Regions from separate parts of the Yersinia aldovae 670-83 genome, predicted to be linked through region 1. Evidence: predicted binding sites of a transcription regulator. Region 1 holds the regulator's gene; each other region holds the start of a gene.

Region 1 (5,715 bases):
TCATGTCGGTTTCCTTTTATCAAACCAGAAATGGAGTGTTAGCTATTATAGCCAACTCGATTTGAAAGTACTCCCATTTTTCGGGCGCTTCCCGGTATGGGGCGCTATTTCCGCCAGGGTGAGATTTGCCTGCGACAGAATAGCGCTCTCAATTCGCCACATAAAAAAACAGCGGCTTGCGGCCACTGTCTTGTGTATTACTCTGCCACTGTTAGGTTAGTGTGAGTTAGCTGGCTTCTTCATCCGGGAATTTGGCAATAAAGCCTTCCGCGTCTTCAACCATAGATTGGGTTCCAACGAAGAACGGTGCGCGCTGGTGCAGTTTTTCCGGCACGATATCCAGAATGCGATTTACCCCATCAGTGGCTTTACCGCCCGCTTGTTCTGCTAAAAATGCCATCGGGTTGCATTCGTACAGTAAGCGCAGCTTTCCTTGCGGATGGCTGGCAGTACTTGGGTAAATATAAATACCACCTTTCAACAGGTTACGATGGAAGTCTGCAACCAATGAACCAATATAGCGCGAGGTATAAGGGCGCTTGGTGGCTTCATCTTGCTCCTGACAATATTTGATGTATTTCTTCACGCCTAACGGGAATTTAATGTAATTCCCTTCGTTGATGGAATACATGCAACCGGTTGCGGGATAGCGAACTTTTTCATGGGATAAACAGAAGACACCCAGTGACGGATCGTAAGTAAAGGCATGGACACCGTAACCTGTGGTATAAACCAACATGGTTGAAGAGCCATAGACGACGTACCCTGCGGCAACTTGTTTGGTTCCCGGTTGCAGGAAGTCAGCTTCGGTAATCGGTGTGCCAAATGGGGTGATTCGACGATAAATTGAGAAAATAGTCCCGACGGACACATTCACATCGATATTTGAAGAACCATCTAGTGGGTCCATCAGAACCACATACTTAGCATTTTCTGCCCGCCCGCCATCAAAGATAACAATGTTATCCTCTTCTTCTGAGGCGATACCGGCAACTTCGCCGCGCGCTTTCAATGCGGCTTTCAATTTTTCATTGGCGAACAGATCCAGCTTCATCTGATCCTCGCCCTGAATATTGGAAACACCACTGGCACCTAAAATATCAACCAGACCGGCTTTGTTGATATCGCGATGAATGATCTTTGCGCCAAGTTTGATTGCTGATAGTAATGAAGTTAATTCGCCAGTGGCGTGAGAGAAGTCTTGCTGTTTCTCGACGATGAATTCGCCTAACGTTTTCATGACACAATCCCTGAATCTACGGTTAAATATCGAGTTAATAACAAACAACGCATCTGATGGCAGCAGTGTAGCCCAAAGGTAAGAATGATTCATAGGCAATTCCATTTCTTCTCTCTGTTCTGAGCGGTAGAATGGTGACAAACTCGAAGCTTATTAATACGGAAAATTTATGCGCATTCACATATTAGGTATCTGCGGCACTTTTATGGGCGGCTTGGCGATGCTTGCCCGCTCTTTAGGGCATCAAGTGACCGGAGCGGATGCTAACGTGTATCCACCGATGAGCACATTGCTAGAAAATCAAGGGATTGAGTTGATTCAGGGATACGACCCCACTCAATTGGAACCCGTACCTGATTTAGTGATTATTGGTAATGCCATGACCCGCGGTAACCCTTGTGTCGAAGCGGTTTTGGAGCGAGGGATTCCCTATGTTTCCGGCCCACAGTGGCTACATGACTATGTGCTGCCAGAGCGTTGGGTATTGGCTGTTGCGGGGACTCACGGTAAAACCACCACGGCGGGGATGTTGACCTGGATTCTGGAAGCCTGTGGTTATGAACCCGGTTTTGTCATTGGCGGCGTACCGGGCAATTTCGATGTTTCAGCGCGTTTAGGCAATAGCCCATTCTTTGTTATTGAAGCAGATGAATATGATTGCGCCTTCTTTGATAAGCGCTCTAAATTTGTTCACTACAGCCCAAGAACGCTGATAATGAATAACCTTGAGTTCGATCATGCGGATATTTTTGATGATCTTAAGGCAATCCAGAAGCAATTCCATCATCTGGTACGTCTGGTGCCGGGCAAAGGCAAAATTATCGTACCGGATAATGACAATCCTCTGAAACAAGTGATGGCGATGGGCTGCTGGAGTGAACAAGAGCTGGTGGGGGAAACAGGCAGCTGGTTTGCACGTAAAGTTGCGGTGGATGCCAGTGTCTTTGAAGTGTTCCTCGACAATGAATTAGTGGGCGAGGTCAGTTGGTCATTGGTGGGTGAGCATAATATGCATAACGGTTTGATGGCCATTGCTGCTGCCCGTCATGTGGGCGTGCTACCGGCAGATGCTTGTCGGGCGCTGGGGGATTTTATTAATGCCCGTCGCCGTTTGGAATTACGCGGTGAAGCTCATGGTGTCACGGTTTATGATGATTTTGCCCATCATCCTACGGCGATTCTTGCGACACTGGCGGCGCTGCGCAGTAAAGTCGGCGGAACTGCACGTATTTTGGCGGTACTCGAGCCACGCTCTAACACCATGAAATTAGGGTTGTGCAAGAATGAGTTAGCACCATCGCTAGGCCGTGCAGATGAAGTCTTCCTGTTCCAGCCGCAGCATATCCCGTGGCAGGTGGTAGAGGTTGCAGAAGCCTGTATTCAACCAGCCCATTGGAGCGCAGATATCGATACATTAGTCGATATGATTACCAAGACGGCATTGCCGGGTGATCATATTCTCGTGATGAGTAATGGCGGTTTTGGCGGTATTCATGACAAGCTTTTAACGGCCTTGAGCAAGAAAGCAGAGCAAGACCTTCAATCGCAGGATTAATTCGGACAAAAAATCCCCCGCATTGCGGGGGTAAAAGGTTCGTCAGACACGACGACGAGGGATTATTCGGTCAGTAAATCGAGTGGTTGGATAGGCACTCTGTTCAATCGAATCGGCTATAAATAACTATTTAGTTTTTATTTTCAACAGACTGAACACATTACCCTGCACAAATTATCGATATTGAAAGTATGCCCCAGCGGATGGGGCATTTACTTTTCACTTTTACGCTCGATCTTATTTGTAGATCTTGGCAGTGGCATGCCAGTTATTCTCTTCACGAACTTCGATCACTTTGTAAGCTTTAGCACCCATCGCATCTGCTTTATCAGACAGCGCCTGACTGATATCGGATGGTGCGCCGTTAATCCCACTGACAGTAATCGTACCCATTGGTTGTAGGTTAGCAGCTTGATTGTCATTGATGGAATCTGCTGCAAAAACGCCAAATGAAAGTGCAGATAGAATGCTCATGGTTGCGATGGTAGTTTTAATTTTCATTTTATTGCCTCTATTTATTATTTATCACTTTATGGTAAGTGTGATTTACATCACGGAAATGAGTATACATCTAGTAACTGTAAATATTAATAGCTGACTAATAATATTTAAGGTCACTTTATTGTCCGTTACTACTTTTTAAGAACTAAAAGGAATAAAAAACGGCTAAAAAATGATGTTATAAGGTAAAAAATGAGTTTTTTCATTAGGATAGGGATTTTTAACTAAAAGTGCGAAAGCTGGGGTCAATTTGACCCATTATTGAGAAAAAGCAGTGTTATCTGATGTATTAAGACAGAAGGGGGCGTGGAATTGGCTGTAATAAGGAACGGAACTGGATTAATTCGCTGGCTTCATCAATATAATGCGGCACAGTAGGCCGCATCTATTGTTTTTATCTATGTAAGAGGCAATTACAGCTCTTGTTCAAATAACCCGAGGATAGCCTCGTGCAATTGTTTAACCGTAAAGCCTCTGGCTGGTGTGGTAAAAATGGTGTCATCACCAGCAATGCTACCCAAAATACCTTCAGCTTTGCCTAATGAATCTAGCAGGCGTGCAATCAGTTGTGCAGCACCTGGGCTGGTATTAATCACAACCACCGACTCATTATAGTCGACGTCCAATACCAGATTCTTCAACGGGCTGCTGGTGGTAGGGACGCCTAATTCGGCGGGTAAACAGTAAACCATCTCCATTTTGGCATTCCGCGTTCTGACGGCACCAAACTTTGTCAGCATCCGTGACACTTTGGATTGGTTAATATTTTCAAAGCCTTCTTCTTGCAGCGCCAAAACAATCTCACCTTGAGAACTGAATTTCTCTTCCTTCAATAACGCCTTAAACGCCTTGATAAGATCTTCTTGTTTCGCGGGATTACGCATTTTTTATGCCTTGATCAGTCAATAGTGAATAGGATTATTATGCATATAAATGAATTTTTATTCAACATGACTGTGGAGTATTGCTGAGAAAAGCACTGATATCAAGGTGGCGTGGGATGTTAACATTATCTTACTGTTAAAATTATGCTAAATCAGTTTTTATCATTATGAGTTATTGGTAGCAAAAATGTTATTAAAATGATGTTGTTCTGATGTAACTGAAGGGTGTAATGTAACCGCCGATTAACCTGTCATGAATATCTCGGTAATTTTTAGAATAATGTGCGCTATATCATTAATGAATAAGCGATTTACTCTAAAATAGACGGACGTTATGCGCCTTTTTGATGCGTGATATCTCAATCTGGCTGTTAATAGATTGTGTTTAAAATCACCTTAAATTAAGGTGCGTAAATAAATGAATTCACGGCAAATTCAAATTAAATATAATAGGAGTATAGGATGAAAGTTGCAGTTCTCGGTGCCGCAGGCGGTATCGGCCAGGCCCTCGCTCTTCTACTCAAGACCCAGCTTCCTTCAGGTTCAGACCTCTCATTGTATGATATCGCACCCGTGACTCCAGGTGTTGCGGTTGATCTGAGCCATATCCCGACCGCTGTTAATATTAAAGGCTTCAGCGGCGAAGATGCTACCCCAGCACTACAAGGGGCAGATATTGTTCTGATTTCAGCCGGTGTGGCACGTAAACCTGGCATGGATCGTTCAGACCTGTTCAATGTAAATGCGGGTATCGTTCGTAATCTGGTTGAGCAAATCGCGCGTACTTGCCCGAAAGCATTAATCGGCATCATTACTAACCCAGTAAACACCACCGTAGCAATCGCTGCGGAAGTACTTAAAAAAGCGGGTGTTTATGATAAAAACAAGCTGTTCGGTATCACTACCCTGGATACCATCCGTTCGAACACCTTTGTTGCTGAATTAAAAGGTAAGCAACCACAGGATATCGAAGTGCCAGTGATCGGTGGCCATTCAGGTGTCACCATTTTGCCATTACTGTCACAAATCCCAGGTGTTAGCTTTACTGAACAAGAAGTGGCTGATCTGACCAAGCGCATTCAGAATGCAGGTACTGAAGTGGTTGAAGCCAAAGCCGGTGGCGGCTCTGCAACGTTGTCTATGGGGCAGGCTGCTGCACGTTTCGGCCTTTCTCTGGTTCGTGCTTTGCAAGGCGAAAGCAATGTTGTTGAATGTTCTTACGTTGAAGGTGATGGCAAGTATGCCCGCTTCTTTGCTCAGCCCATTCTGCTGGGTAAAAACGGTGTCGCTGAACGTAAAGATATCGGTAAACTGAGTGCTTTTGAGCAACAAGCACTGGAAAATATGCTTGATGTACTGCACAAAGACATCGAGTTAGGTGAGAAGTTTGTCAACTAAGCCCTAATATAGGGGCTAAAGTTGCCCCTAAGGTAACACTATCAACCGCCGTTACATGCTATCGGCGGTTTTTTTATGCCTGCGTAGTAACCGGGCGTATCCTTACTTTACGATCAAGAAGATTCCCTGTTTTCGGA
Region 2 (5,715 bases), 1.5 Mb from region 1:
TCCGATTCACTGTGAGTTTCAGCCCAATGACGGATAGCCTGCATCGACATATCCGCTTTTGCCACTTCGCCGCGATCAATCAGCACCTTGCCGATGCTCCGATAGGCATGGCCATTTTTCCCGGCGTAACCGAAGAAGGTCAGTGGCCGTCCATCGCCGTAATCCACATACCCGCTGCCCTGCACTTCCATCATAAAGTTATCCACCAGAGAATTGGTGTAAGCGATAACTAAATTTTTGTTATCCAATGCGCCTGCATATATCGCAGCGCGATCTGGTAAACGGCGTTTCCCTTTCGCGGGCATACGATACAGTGGATGGCGGAATTCACCTTGCGGTGTATAACGGGCCTGAAGCACCGGTGTGTAGTAACCGGTAAATTGCACATTACCAAAGTTATCTACCCCTTCCATCTGATAGGCATTCAGACCAAACAAACTCAACTTACTGGGATCAGCCCCCGCCAGCATCCAATTTTCTACTGCATTGAATGTACTACTATTGCGGTTATACAGACCCGGTGAGGATTGGTTAATCACTTTCACCTGATCAGAGAAATCTTTTGCGTTGACTGGCTTACCTGTTGCGTGTGGTTCATTCACTAACTCCAGTGGATGCTCCAGACGCCCATCTTTATATTGCTGCCCGCGATCCGTTGGCCGCGACTGGCAACCTGCCAAAACAGCAATCATTATTCCACTCAGTAGGTATTTACCCCAACGACTCGTCATTTCACGCCTTCTCTTACTTATTTTATCTACCGGCGAACGATAACAAACGCCTATAGAGAAAGGAATCAGCAGGTGGAAAAAAATCCCCTGACGCCGTTATGGGGAAAAAGGAAACAGATAGTTGATAAATTAATCGAAAAAACCTATTTACCCTAATTAAGTGGCAAAACTACTTGCAACAGATCTCATCCAGAGTATAGTGCGCTGAATCGGACGCGGGGTGGAGCAGCCTGGTAGCTCGTCGGGCTCATAACCCGAAGGTCGTCGGTTCAAATCCGGCCCCCGCAACCAACCGATACTGGCTACCAGCAGTATCAAATGTGGTTCGATAGTCTTGAAATTTAAGATGAATTAGGTAGAATAGCAGTCGAAGTAAATAGTGTAATGACGGACGCGGGGTGGAGCAGCCTGGTAGCTCGTCGGGCTCATAACCCGAAGGTCGTCGGTTCAAATCCGGCCCCCGCAACCAATTACACCATTAAGTAATGAAAAGTAGTAGCAAGATAGAAAATAGTATTAAGACGGACGCGGGGTGGAGCAGCCTGGTAGCTCGTCGGGCTCATAACCCGAAGGTCGTCGGTTCAAATCCGGCCCCCGCAACCAATTCTTAATTATTTTCGTATCAACATCAGACACCCTTCAGGGTGTTTTTTTGTTTCTGGCATTCAATAAATTACAACAATTCGGTTAAGCAAGGGCAATCCTGCCCCTGCTATATATCAATGCCCTTCCCAGTTACAACCGTGCCATCGCGCCACCATTGGCAAAATAAGCTTTGATGCCAGCAAAAATAGATTCAGCAATTTGCTGCTGAAAACTGCTGGTTCGCAATTTTCGCTCTTCTTCCAAATTACTGATAAAAGCGGTCTCAACCAGAATAGATGGAATATCGGGGGCTTTTAATACAGCAAAACCAGCCTGGTCAACACGATTCTTGTGCAGCTTATTGATTTTACCCATCCGATTCAGCACTTCTTTGCCGAACTTCAGGCTATCGTTAATCGTCGCCGTTTGTAGCAAATCAATCATGGTATGGTCCAGATAGCGATCACCACTTTTACTGATCCCACCAATCTGGTCTGCTTCGTTCTGTGTCTGAGCCAGAAAACGTGCCGTGGTACTGGTTGCCCCTTTGGTTGATAACGCAAATACCGACGAGCCTCTGGCCGCGCGATTGGTGAACGCATCGGCATGAATTGAAATAAATAAATCGGCACGCAACTTACGGGCTTTCGCCACTCGAACTTTTAGCGGAATAAACACATCTTCATTGCGGGTCATAAATACCCGCATATTGGCTTCTTTCTGGATGAGCGCCTGTAGCCGGCGAGCAATTTGCAGCACAACATCTTTTTCACGGGTTTTATTTTTACCAATCGCACCGGGATCTTCCCCGCCATGCCCAGGGTCTAGCATGATAACAATCGGTCTATCACGTCCAGCCTTACCCGCTTTAGGTGTCTCTGCCGGTAGGTTCCGCTCAACGTTCCCTTTATTGTAATCTTCCAATAATGCCAACAGTGGGTCATTTTCTGCTGAGCTTCCGCCCTCTTTCGGGTATAAATCGACCACCAGACGGTTACGGAACTCTGCAAAAGGTTTCAGGGTAAATAGTTGTGGGCTGATACTCTGCTTGAGTTCCAATACCAGGCGGACAGTATTCTTATCAAATTGCCCTACCCGCGCCTGTTTTAGATAAGGATCGCCGGACTGCACCTGATTACTGATCTCTTTCAGCACACTGTTTAGATGTACCCCCTCGATATCAACGACGATGCGATCAGGATTAGTCAGGTTGAACTGACGGTATTTCAGCGGGGTATTGGATTCCAGCGTTACGCGGGTATAGGTTGAAGAAGGCCACACCCGGACAGCAATAATATGTGACGAAGCAGCAAACCCAACCCGGCTGACACTCAGCATCCAGGCGCTCGCGGCACCTTGCAATAGACGGCGACGCCCAGAATTATGATTCGAATCTGCCATGTAACTCCAAAGTAACTACCAATATATGAAGAAAAAACGACCAAAAAAGTTTATGTGTAAAAACTTTAACGAATCAATCCCATGCTGTCATTAGAAAAACATTTTTATGTTATTCAATTTATTAATGAGTGTGAGCCATACATATGCATTCATTAGCAATTTGTTGCTTGCCATCCTGACCAAAAAAGAATAAAAATACAAAAATAGCGAATAAAAATTCAAAGAGGTCTGCCGTGAAGGAACGTAGTACCGAACTGGTTCAAGGGTTTCGCCATTCAGTTCCCTATATCAATGCGCACCGTGGCAAAACATTTGTAGTCATGCTGGGTGGCGAGGCGATTGAACATGAGAATTTCTCTAGTATCGTCAACGATATCGGCTTGCTACATAGCCTTGGGATCAGGCTGGTCGTGGTTTACGGCGCACGTCCACAGATTGACAGCAATCTGGCACAACACCATTACGAGCCTATTTATCATAAACATACCCGAGTTACTGACGCCCGAACACTGGAAATGGTGAAGCAGGCAGCGGGTTTATTACAGTTGGATATTACGGCCAGATTATCGATGAGCCTGAATAATACACCGCTGCAAGGTGCGCATATTAATGTAGTTAGCGGTAACTTTATTATTGCTCAGCCACTGGGTGTCGATGATGGTGTGGATTATTGCCATAGTGGCCGCATCCGCCGTATTGATGAAGAGGCCATTCATCGTCAATTGGATAATGGTGCGATCGTATTACTGGGGCCAGTTGCCGTATCGGTCACCGGTGAGAGTTTTAACCTTACGTCAGAAGAAGTCGCTACCCAGTTAGCGATTAAACTAAAAGCGGAAAAAATGATTGGCTTCTGCTCATCCCAAGGGGTGACCGATAGCGAAGGCAATATTATCTCAGAACTGTTCCCAAATGATGCGCAAAAGCGCATTGAAGATCTGGAACAAGACGGAGATTACAACTCAGGAACAGTCCGTTTTCTGCGCGGCGCGGTAAAAGCGTGTCGCAGTGGTGTACGCCGCAGCCATTTACTGAGCTATCAGGAAGATGGCGCATTGGTACAAGAGCTATTCTCTCGTGACGGTATCGGTACACAGATTGTTATGGAGAGCGCCGAGCAAGTGCGTCGCGCCACCATCAATGACATTGGTGGAATACTGGAATTGATTCGACCATTAGAACAGCAAGGGATATTGGTGCGCCGTTCGCGTGAACAGTTGGAAATGGAAATTGATAAATTCACTATTATTGAACGGGATAACCTGACCATTGCTTGTGCCGCGCTCTACCCGTTCCCCGAAGAACAGATAGGCGAAATGGCCTGCGTTGCAGTGCATCCGGATTATCGCAGCTCTTCACGCGGCGAAATGCTGTTGCAGCGGGTCACCAATCAGGCTCGCCAAATGGGGCTTAAGAAACTGTTTGTCCTGACCACCCGCAGTATCCACTGGTTTCAGGAGCGAGGCTTCACGCCGGCAGAAGTGGAGGTTTTACCGATTCAAAAGCAGGAATTGTATAACTATCAGCGACGCTCTAAGATCCTGTTGGCTGATCTGTGATGACCTCAAGGGGCTAACCGCCCCTTGGTTTTACTTCGTGACTCACCTTATTTCATTCAAACGATCGACCAATCCACTAAGGCGCTGTGTTGGTGTCCGAATCGCACTGCTCAACACGGTATCGTTGCAATATAAGGTTAATCGCTCGCGAGCACGCGTTATGGCGGTGTAGACCAATTCACGCGTCAATACTGGCATAAAGGTGCCAGGTAATACCAACGCGGTATGCTCAAACTCCGAACCTTGCGATTTATGCACGGTCATGGCATAAGCCGTTTCATGGCTGGGAAGGCGGCTGGGTTGCACCGATTTTATCGTGCCATCGGGTAACTGGAAATGCACCCGCAGCTCCCCCTCACAATCTAGCAAGGCGATGCCGACATCCCCATTGAACAGGCCAAGCGCACTGTCATTAAGCCCGATCATCACCGGCCGGCCAACATACCAGCGGCCAGATGGCCCCGGCGCACGATCAATCAACCTGTTGCGATGTAACAACTGCTCAATTCGCTCATTTAAGCCACTAACACCAAATGGCCCGGTGCGTAATGCGCACAGCAGTTGGTAACGGCCAAATGCCGCCAGCACTTCAGATGCATCCATACCCGCAGCAGCCAACTGAAGATAATGCTGATAACCCGTCATGCTGGCCTCCAGCAACACCTGATAATCATCCGTATCAACTAATGGAAAGCGTTCAACATCGCGATAAGTACCGTTTAAGACGGATAATGCCTCGCGATACTGACCGGCGTTAACCGCCAAAGCCAGTTGACCGATCCCCGATTTCTCATCAAAGCGATAGCTTTTACGCAGCAGGCACAGGCTATCGCGCACATTGGTCGCATCTTTATCACTACGTCCAACCGGAATCTCTCCGCTTAGTGCATATCCTGTCAGCCGTGTGAGCTGTTCAGCTCGCGAGTCGCTATAACCCAATTCAGCAAAACGGCAGATATCGCCCAGTACAGCTCCCGCTTCAACCGATGCCAGTTGATCGCGATCGCCAAGGAAAATCACCCGCGCTTTAGCCGGCAATGCCGCAATTAATCGCGCCATCATCGGCAAATCCACCATAGAAGCCTCATCCACCACCAGCACATCAAGACTTAACGGGTTACCTTGATGGAAGCGCAGCCGCTGGCTATTAGGTTGAGCACCCAACAGACGGTGCAAAGTTGATGCCTGATCTGGAATCAATTTTCGCTCATTATCATTTAGGGCGAGCTGGCGGATGGCTTTACCCAATGATTCAGTCAAACGCGCGGCGGCTTTCCCTGTCGGGGCAGCAAGCTGGATGCGTAACCGTTGAGCCGAGTTAAGTTGTATCAGTGCAACCAATAGCCTGGCAACGGTGGTGGTTTTACCGGTTCCTGGCCCACCAGATATAACCGAAATCCGGCGGGTAACTGCAACGGCGGCGGCGACTTTTTGCCAGT
Region 3 (5,715 bases), 640 kb from region 1:
GGTCATCGAGTGTTTCGAACAATGGTGCGACTGGCAGAGTGAATGGGCAGCCGGCTTCTTTCAGCAGCAAATGCACCGCCAGCACATCCGATGGCACTTTCGCCATAGAAATCACATAAGCGGCAATAGAACCTTCTGGCGCTTCGGCAATCACCCGGCAGGTTTCTAACACTTCTTGGGTGTCTGCACTGGGTTCCCATTTCAGTGGCACCAGTGGGCGTTTTGAATTCAGTTCGCGGATCAGGAAGGCTTGTTTGTCCGCTTCAGACCAACTCTCATAATCGCCCAAGCCCAGATAGCGGGTCAGCTCAGCAATGGCATCGGTATGGCGGGTGCTCTCCTGACGCACATCGATACGCACCAATGGCACGCCAAAACAGCGCACACGGCGCAGGGTATCGAGTAACTGGCCGTTGGCGATAATTTCCATGCCACAGGCTTTCAGGGATTGATAACAGGCATACAGAGGGTTCCACAGTTGGTCATTGCTCACTAACAAGTCCGTTGGTGGCAACACACGTTCACCTTTCAGGCGGCCCTCCAGATAGGTCTGGGTATTGGTCAACTGGGTACGCATCTGTTTCATCAGCTCGCGATAAGGCTCGACCACCTCATCACCACCGGCCAGTTCACGCAGTTCTGGTGTACATTCCGACATCGAAAGTTCTGATACCAATACCTGAATATCACGCAAGAACAAATCGGTCGCTTTCCAGCGGCTGAGTAACAGCACATGGCGGGTAATTTCAGCGGTGACATTCGGGTTACCGTCACGGTCGCCGCCCATCCATGAAGTGAAACGGATCGGCACCGCTTCTACCGGCAAGCGGTAATCGAGCGAGTTTTGTAACTGCTCGTTAAATTCACGCAGGAAAGCTGGCACCCCTTCCCATAAGCTGTTTTCAACCACCGCAAAGCCCCATTTGGCTTCATCCACCGGGGAAGGGCGGATTTTACGAATTTCGTCGGTATGCCATGATTGTGCGACTAATTGGCGCAAACGACGCATGATCTTGTTGCGTTCGTAATCGGCTAAATCATTGTGATCCAACTGGCTCAGGCAGGTATTCACTTCGACCAGTTTATGAATCAGGGTGCGGCGGGTAATTTCGGTTGGGTGAGCGGTCAATACCAATTCAATGGATAGCTCATCAACCGCGCTGCGCATGTCTTGCTCACTCAGCTTTTTGTCTTTTAAGCGGGTGAACAGTTGGGCCAGAGCTTCCGGGTTACTGGCGGCTTCACCGTGCGGCGAAATGCTGTGGTATTGCTCTGCTGTATTCGTCAGATTGAGGAATTGGCTAAACGCACGGGCGACCGGCAGCAGCTCGTCATTGGATAAATTTTGCAGCGTGGTCAGCAGTTCCTGACGGCTTGCTTCATTACCAGCACGCGAAGATTTGGATAATTTACGGATGGTTTCTACTTTTTCAAGGATGTGTTCACCGAGCGCTTCTTTGATGGTGTCCCCGAGTAGCGTACCGAGCATACTGACGTTACTTCGCATTGCGGAATATTGTTCGTTCATATGATTTCTTTTAGTACCCTTCGTAACTTGATGAGTATGTAAATTAATTTCACCCAAGAAGCAGAGCTGGACAAATCCACTCGCTACGTTCAATTCCATACCCCAATTGACACTATTTTTAGCAAAAAAACATCAATTTTAGGGAGATTGCTGAAATTTAATTACCAGAGGCAGGTTATCAGTCTTCCTAATGGGCAAAATTGATCACCTACCCCCTAAGAGGTAACTATTGCTGGCAGAAATGATCCACTAACTGACCAATCAACTCACGAGTTGGCTCAATAAAGGCCATATCGATAAATTCATCCGGCTGATGGGCCTGATTGATGGAACCTGGCCCCAGCACCAATGTCGGGCAAATTTGCTGAATAAACGGGGCTTCGGTGCAGTAGTTCACCACTGCCGTGCGCTCACCCAGTAATTCCTCGATAACCCCGACCATATGATGATCTGTCGGACATTCATAGCCCGGAATCGGTGGATGCAGTTGGTCAATACTCAAGCGACCCGGCCAGCGGGCACTGACCGGTGCCAGTGCTTCGGTCATCAATTCATCCAGATCACTTAATGTCAGCCCCGGCAACGGGCGGATATCCATATGTAATTCACAGCAAGCACAGATACGGTTTGCCGCATCACCCCCATTGATATGACCGAAATTCATTGTCGGATAAGGAATAGCAAATGCCGGGTTGTTATAACGCTCTTGCAGGGTGGTACGCAGCTTCATTAGCTCGGTAATCGATTCATGCATTAAATCAATGGCATTAACACCGCGCGCCGGATCACTGGAATGCCCCGATTGACCGGTAATACGAATCGCATTGGAAATATGCCCTTTATGCGCGCGTACTGGTTGCAGCGATGTTGGCTCACCGATAATGGCAAAGTCAGGGCGTAATTGGGTGGACGCGGCAAAATAGCGCGCGCCTGCCATCGTCGTCTCTTCATCAGCAGTGGCCAAAATATAGAGCGGCTTGCTCAATGTACTGGCATCAATATCGCGCATCGCATCAAGAATAAAGGCAAAGAAGCCTTTCATGTCGGCAGTACCCAGACCATACAATTTATTGTCATGCTCGGTCAGAGTGAAAGGGTCGCGAGTCCAGCGGCCTTCATCAAAAGGCACGGTATCGGTATGGCCTGCCAACAGTAAGCCACCGCGACCTTCTCCGATGCTGGCAAGTAGATTAAATTTGTGGCGTGTATCCGGTACTGGTTGGATTTCGACGCGAAAACCCAGATCAGCAAACCATCCGGCCAGCAAGTTGATTAGCGCCTCATTGCTTTGATCAAGGGCGCTATCGGTCGCACTGATCGATGGCGTGGCGATTAGCGCCCGATACAGCTCAATAAATGGAGGTAATTTCATCTTCACTGTTGACAGCCTTTGGTTAGGGTAGTATCAATATTCATGCATTTATTGTGAATAAAAATACATTAAGCTTGAGCGTAAGGGAACTGAAAAACACCCTTAAATTTACGAAAATGTCAATGCTCAATCATATTGGGGAACAGTAAAACCTTGCTGAGAACCCAACTACTGGTTTTGACTACTTATGTTGTTATACCCATATTCATAATGAGGTATATATCTCGGTAAGAATACTCAGAAGGTATAAACGGAACCCATGTTAAATACGCTAATTGTTGGTGCCAGCGGCTATGCCGGAGCGGAGCTTACGGCTTACCTAAATCGTCACCCACATATGAACATAACCGGTTTAACGGTTTCAGCGCAAAGTGCAGATGCAGGAAAATTACTTTCTGATCTTCATCCGCAACTAAAAGGCATTATTGATCTTCCGCTGCAACCCTTGGTGGATGTGGCTCAAGCGGCAAAAGGCGTTGATGTCGTCTTCCTCGCCACCGCTCATGAGGTCAGCCATGATTTAGCGCCACAATTCCTGGCAGCGGGTTGTGTGGTGTTTGATCTCTCCGGTGCATTCCGGGTGCAGGATGCGGCGTTTTATAGTCAATATTACGGTTTTGAGCATCAACATGCCGATTGGTTGGATAAAGCGGTCTATGGGCTAGCTGAATGGCAAGCCGAAGAAATTAAGCTGGCTCAATTGGTAGCGGTGCCTGGTTGTTATCCGACCGCATCCCAGCTAGCGCTTAAACCGTTGGTTGATAATAAATTATTGAATGAAGCACAGTGGCCGGTGATCAACGCGGTCAGCGGTGTTAGTGGTGCGGGGCGTAAAGCCAGCATCGGCAACAGTTTCTGTGAAGTGAGTTTGCAGCCGTATGGTTTGTTTAATCATCGTCATCAGCCGGAAATTGTCGCCCATCTTGGTACGCCAGTGATTTTTACCCCGCACTTGGGGAATTTCGCTCGTGGTATTTTGGCGACCATCACCTGCCGTTTAAACGTGGGTGTGACGGCACAGGATATTGCTCAGGCATACCATAATGCCTATCAGGATAAGCCACTGGTACGGCTGTATAAACAAGGTGTTCCGGCACTGAAAGCGGTGGTCGGGTTACCTTTCTGTGATATCGGTTTCGCTGTACAAGGTGAGCATTTAATTATTGTCGCAACCGAAGATAACCTGCTGAAAGGCGCGGCGGCCCAGGCTGTGCAGTGCATGAATATACGTTTTGGCTTTGCGGAAACCCAATCCCTGCTGTAAGCAATAAAACGCTAAGCAACAGGGCCGGAACTGACATTTTTATCCAATTATATTGAGGCGAAACATGATGAACCCGTTGGTCATTAAATTAGGTGGCGTGTTGCTAGACAGCGAAGAAGCGCTGGAGCGTCTGTTTACTGCATTGGTGACCTATCGTGAGAAGCATGAGCGCCCGCTGGTGATTATGCACGGTGGTGGCTGTCTGGTAGACGATTTGATGAAAAAACTCGCGTTGCCGGTGGTGAAGAAAAACGGCCTGCGTGTGACGCCAGCCGATCAAATTGACATTATCACCGGCGCATTAGCAGGAACTGCCAACAAAACGTTGCTGGCTTGGGCGGTGAAGCATGATATCAATGCTGTTGGCTTATGTTTAGGCGATGGTAATACCGTGTCGGTCACCCCGCTGGATACTGAGCTGGGGCATGTGGGCAAAGCCGAAGCTGGCTCACCGGCTCTGGTACAAACCTTACTGGCCGCAAATTACATGCCAATCATCAGCTCTATTGGCATTACTAAAGAGGGTGGTCTGATGAATGTAAATGCTGATCAGGCGGCGACGGCTTTGGCGGCGACATTGGCAGCAGATTTAATTTTACTGTCGGATGTCAGCGGGATTTTAGATGGTAAAGGCCAGCGCATTGCTGAAATGACGGCGCAAAAAGCCGAGCAACTCATCGCACAAGGTATTATCACCGATGGCATGGTGGTTAAAGTGAATGCAGCACTGGATGCAGCGCGCACATTGGGCCGCCCGGTAGATATCGCCAGTTGGCGTCATGCAGACCAATTACCTGCATTGTTTAATGGTGAGCCGATCGGTACACGTATTTCGGCCTAATATTATTTACTATAAAGTTAAACCCAAAGTAGTTGGAGTTGCAGGTAGGCAGCAAGTGGACTCATCCCAATGAGCTTACTCAAGTAAGTGATTTGGGTGCGTGAGCGTAGCTAACACCGCTGCGGCTTCAAATACAAAGGGTATTTATTCAGACATTAGGGAAGCAAGATTATGGCATTGTGGGGCGGACGGTTCAGTCAGGCGGCAGATCAGCGTTTTAAGCAATTTAACGATTCCCTACGGTTTGATTACCGACTGGCAGAGCAGGATATTATAGGTTCTGTGGCCTGGTCGAAGGCACTGGTGACCGTGGGCGTTTTAACGGCTGCCGAACAGCAACAACTTGAGCAGGCGCTCTTTGTTTTATTAGAGGAAGTTCAGGCCGATCCACAGGCTATTTTGAACAGTGATGCCGAGGATATTCACAGTTGGGTAGAAACCAAACTGATTGATAAAGTTGGTGATTTAGGCAAAAAACTGCATACCGGGCGCAGCCGTAACGACCAGGTGGCGACTGACCTAAAGTTGTGGTGTAAATTCCAGATAACCGAATTAAAAACCGCCGTGCAGCAATTGCAACAAGCGCTGGTTATCACTGCCGAAGCCAATCAGGATGCGGTGATGCCGGGTTATACCCATTTGCAGCGCGCCCAACCGGTGACTTTCGCGCACTGGTGTCTGGCTTATGTCGAAATGCTGGCGCGTGATGA

What was found. The regulator ArgR, encoded in region 1, controls arginine synthesis, uptake and breakdown. The targets are predictions, from matches to a motif close to ANTGAATAAAAATACANT.
Positions count from the first base shown of each region.
Region 2: a site for ArgR is predicted at 2,902-2,919, ahead of argA (amino-acid N-acetyltransferase). Genes of this name have one in related genera too.
Region 3: a site for ArgR is predicted at 2,953-2,970, ahead of argC (N-acetyl-gamma-glutamyl-phosphate reductase). Genes of this name have one in related genera too.

Region 1 is NZ_CP009781.1:3,192,843-3,198,557, forward strand. Features, by position in the region: gene ppa (inorganic diphosphatase) at 1-4, opposite strand, end outside; gene fbp (class 1 fructose-bisphosphatase) at 227-1,240, opposite strand; gene mpl (UDP-N-acetylmuramate:L-alanyl-gamma-D-glutamyl-meso-diaminopimelate ligase) at 1,410-2,795, shown strand; gene yhcN (peroxide/acid stress response protein YhcN) at 3,033-3,296, opposite strand; gene argR (transcriptional regulator ArgR) at 3,710-4,180, opposite strand; gene mdh (malate dehydrogenase) at 4,643-5,578, shown strand; gene AT01_RS14515 (helix-turn-helix domain-containing protein) at 5,652-5,715, opposite strand, start outside.
Region 2 is NZ_CP009781.1:1,725,081-1,730,795, forward strand. Features, by position in the region: gene mltA (murein transglycosylase A) at 1-731, opposite strand, end outside; tRNA gene AT01_RS07970 (tRNA-Met) at 946-1,022, shown strand; tRNA gene AT01_RS07975 (tRNA-Met) at 1,124-1,200, shown strand; tRNA gene AT01_RS07980 (tRNA-Met) at 1,258-1,334, shown strand; gene amiC (N-acetylmuramoyl-L-alanine amidase AmiC) at 1,467-2,717, opposite strand; gene argA (amino-acid N-acetyltransferase) at 2,951-4,276, shown strand; gene recD (exodeoxyribonuclease V subunit alpha) at 4,319-5,715, opposite strand, start outside.
Region 3 is NZ_CP009781.1:2,551,893-2,557,607, reverse strand. Features, by position in the region: gene ppc (phosphoenolpyruvate carboxylase) at 1-1,528, opposite strand, end outside; gene argE (acetylornithine deacetylase) at 1,755-2,900, opposite strand; gene argC (N-acetyl-gamma-glutamyl-phosphate reductase) at 3,160-4,164, shown strand; gene argB (acetylglutamate kinase) at 4,229-5,005, shown strand; gene argH (argininosuccinate lyase) at 5,177-5,715, shown strand, end outside.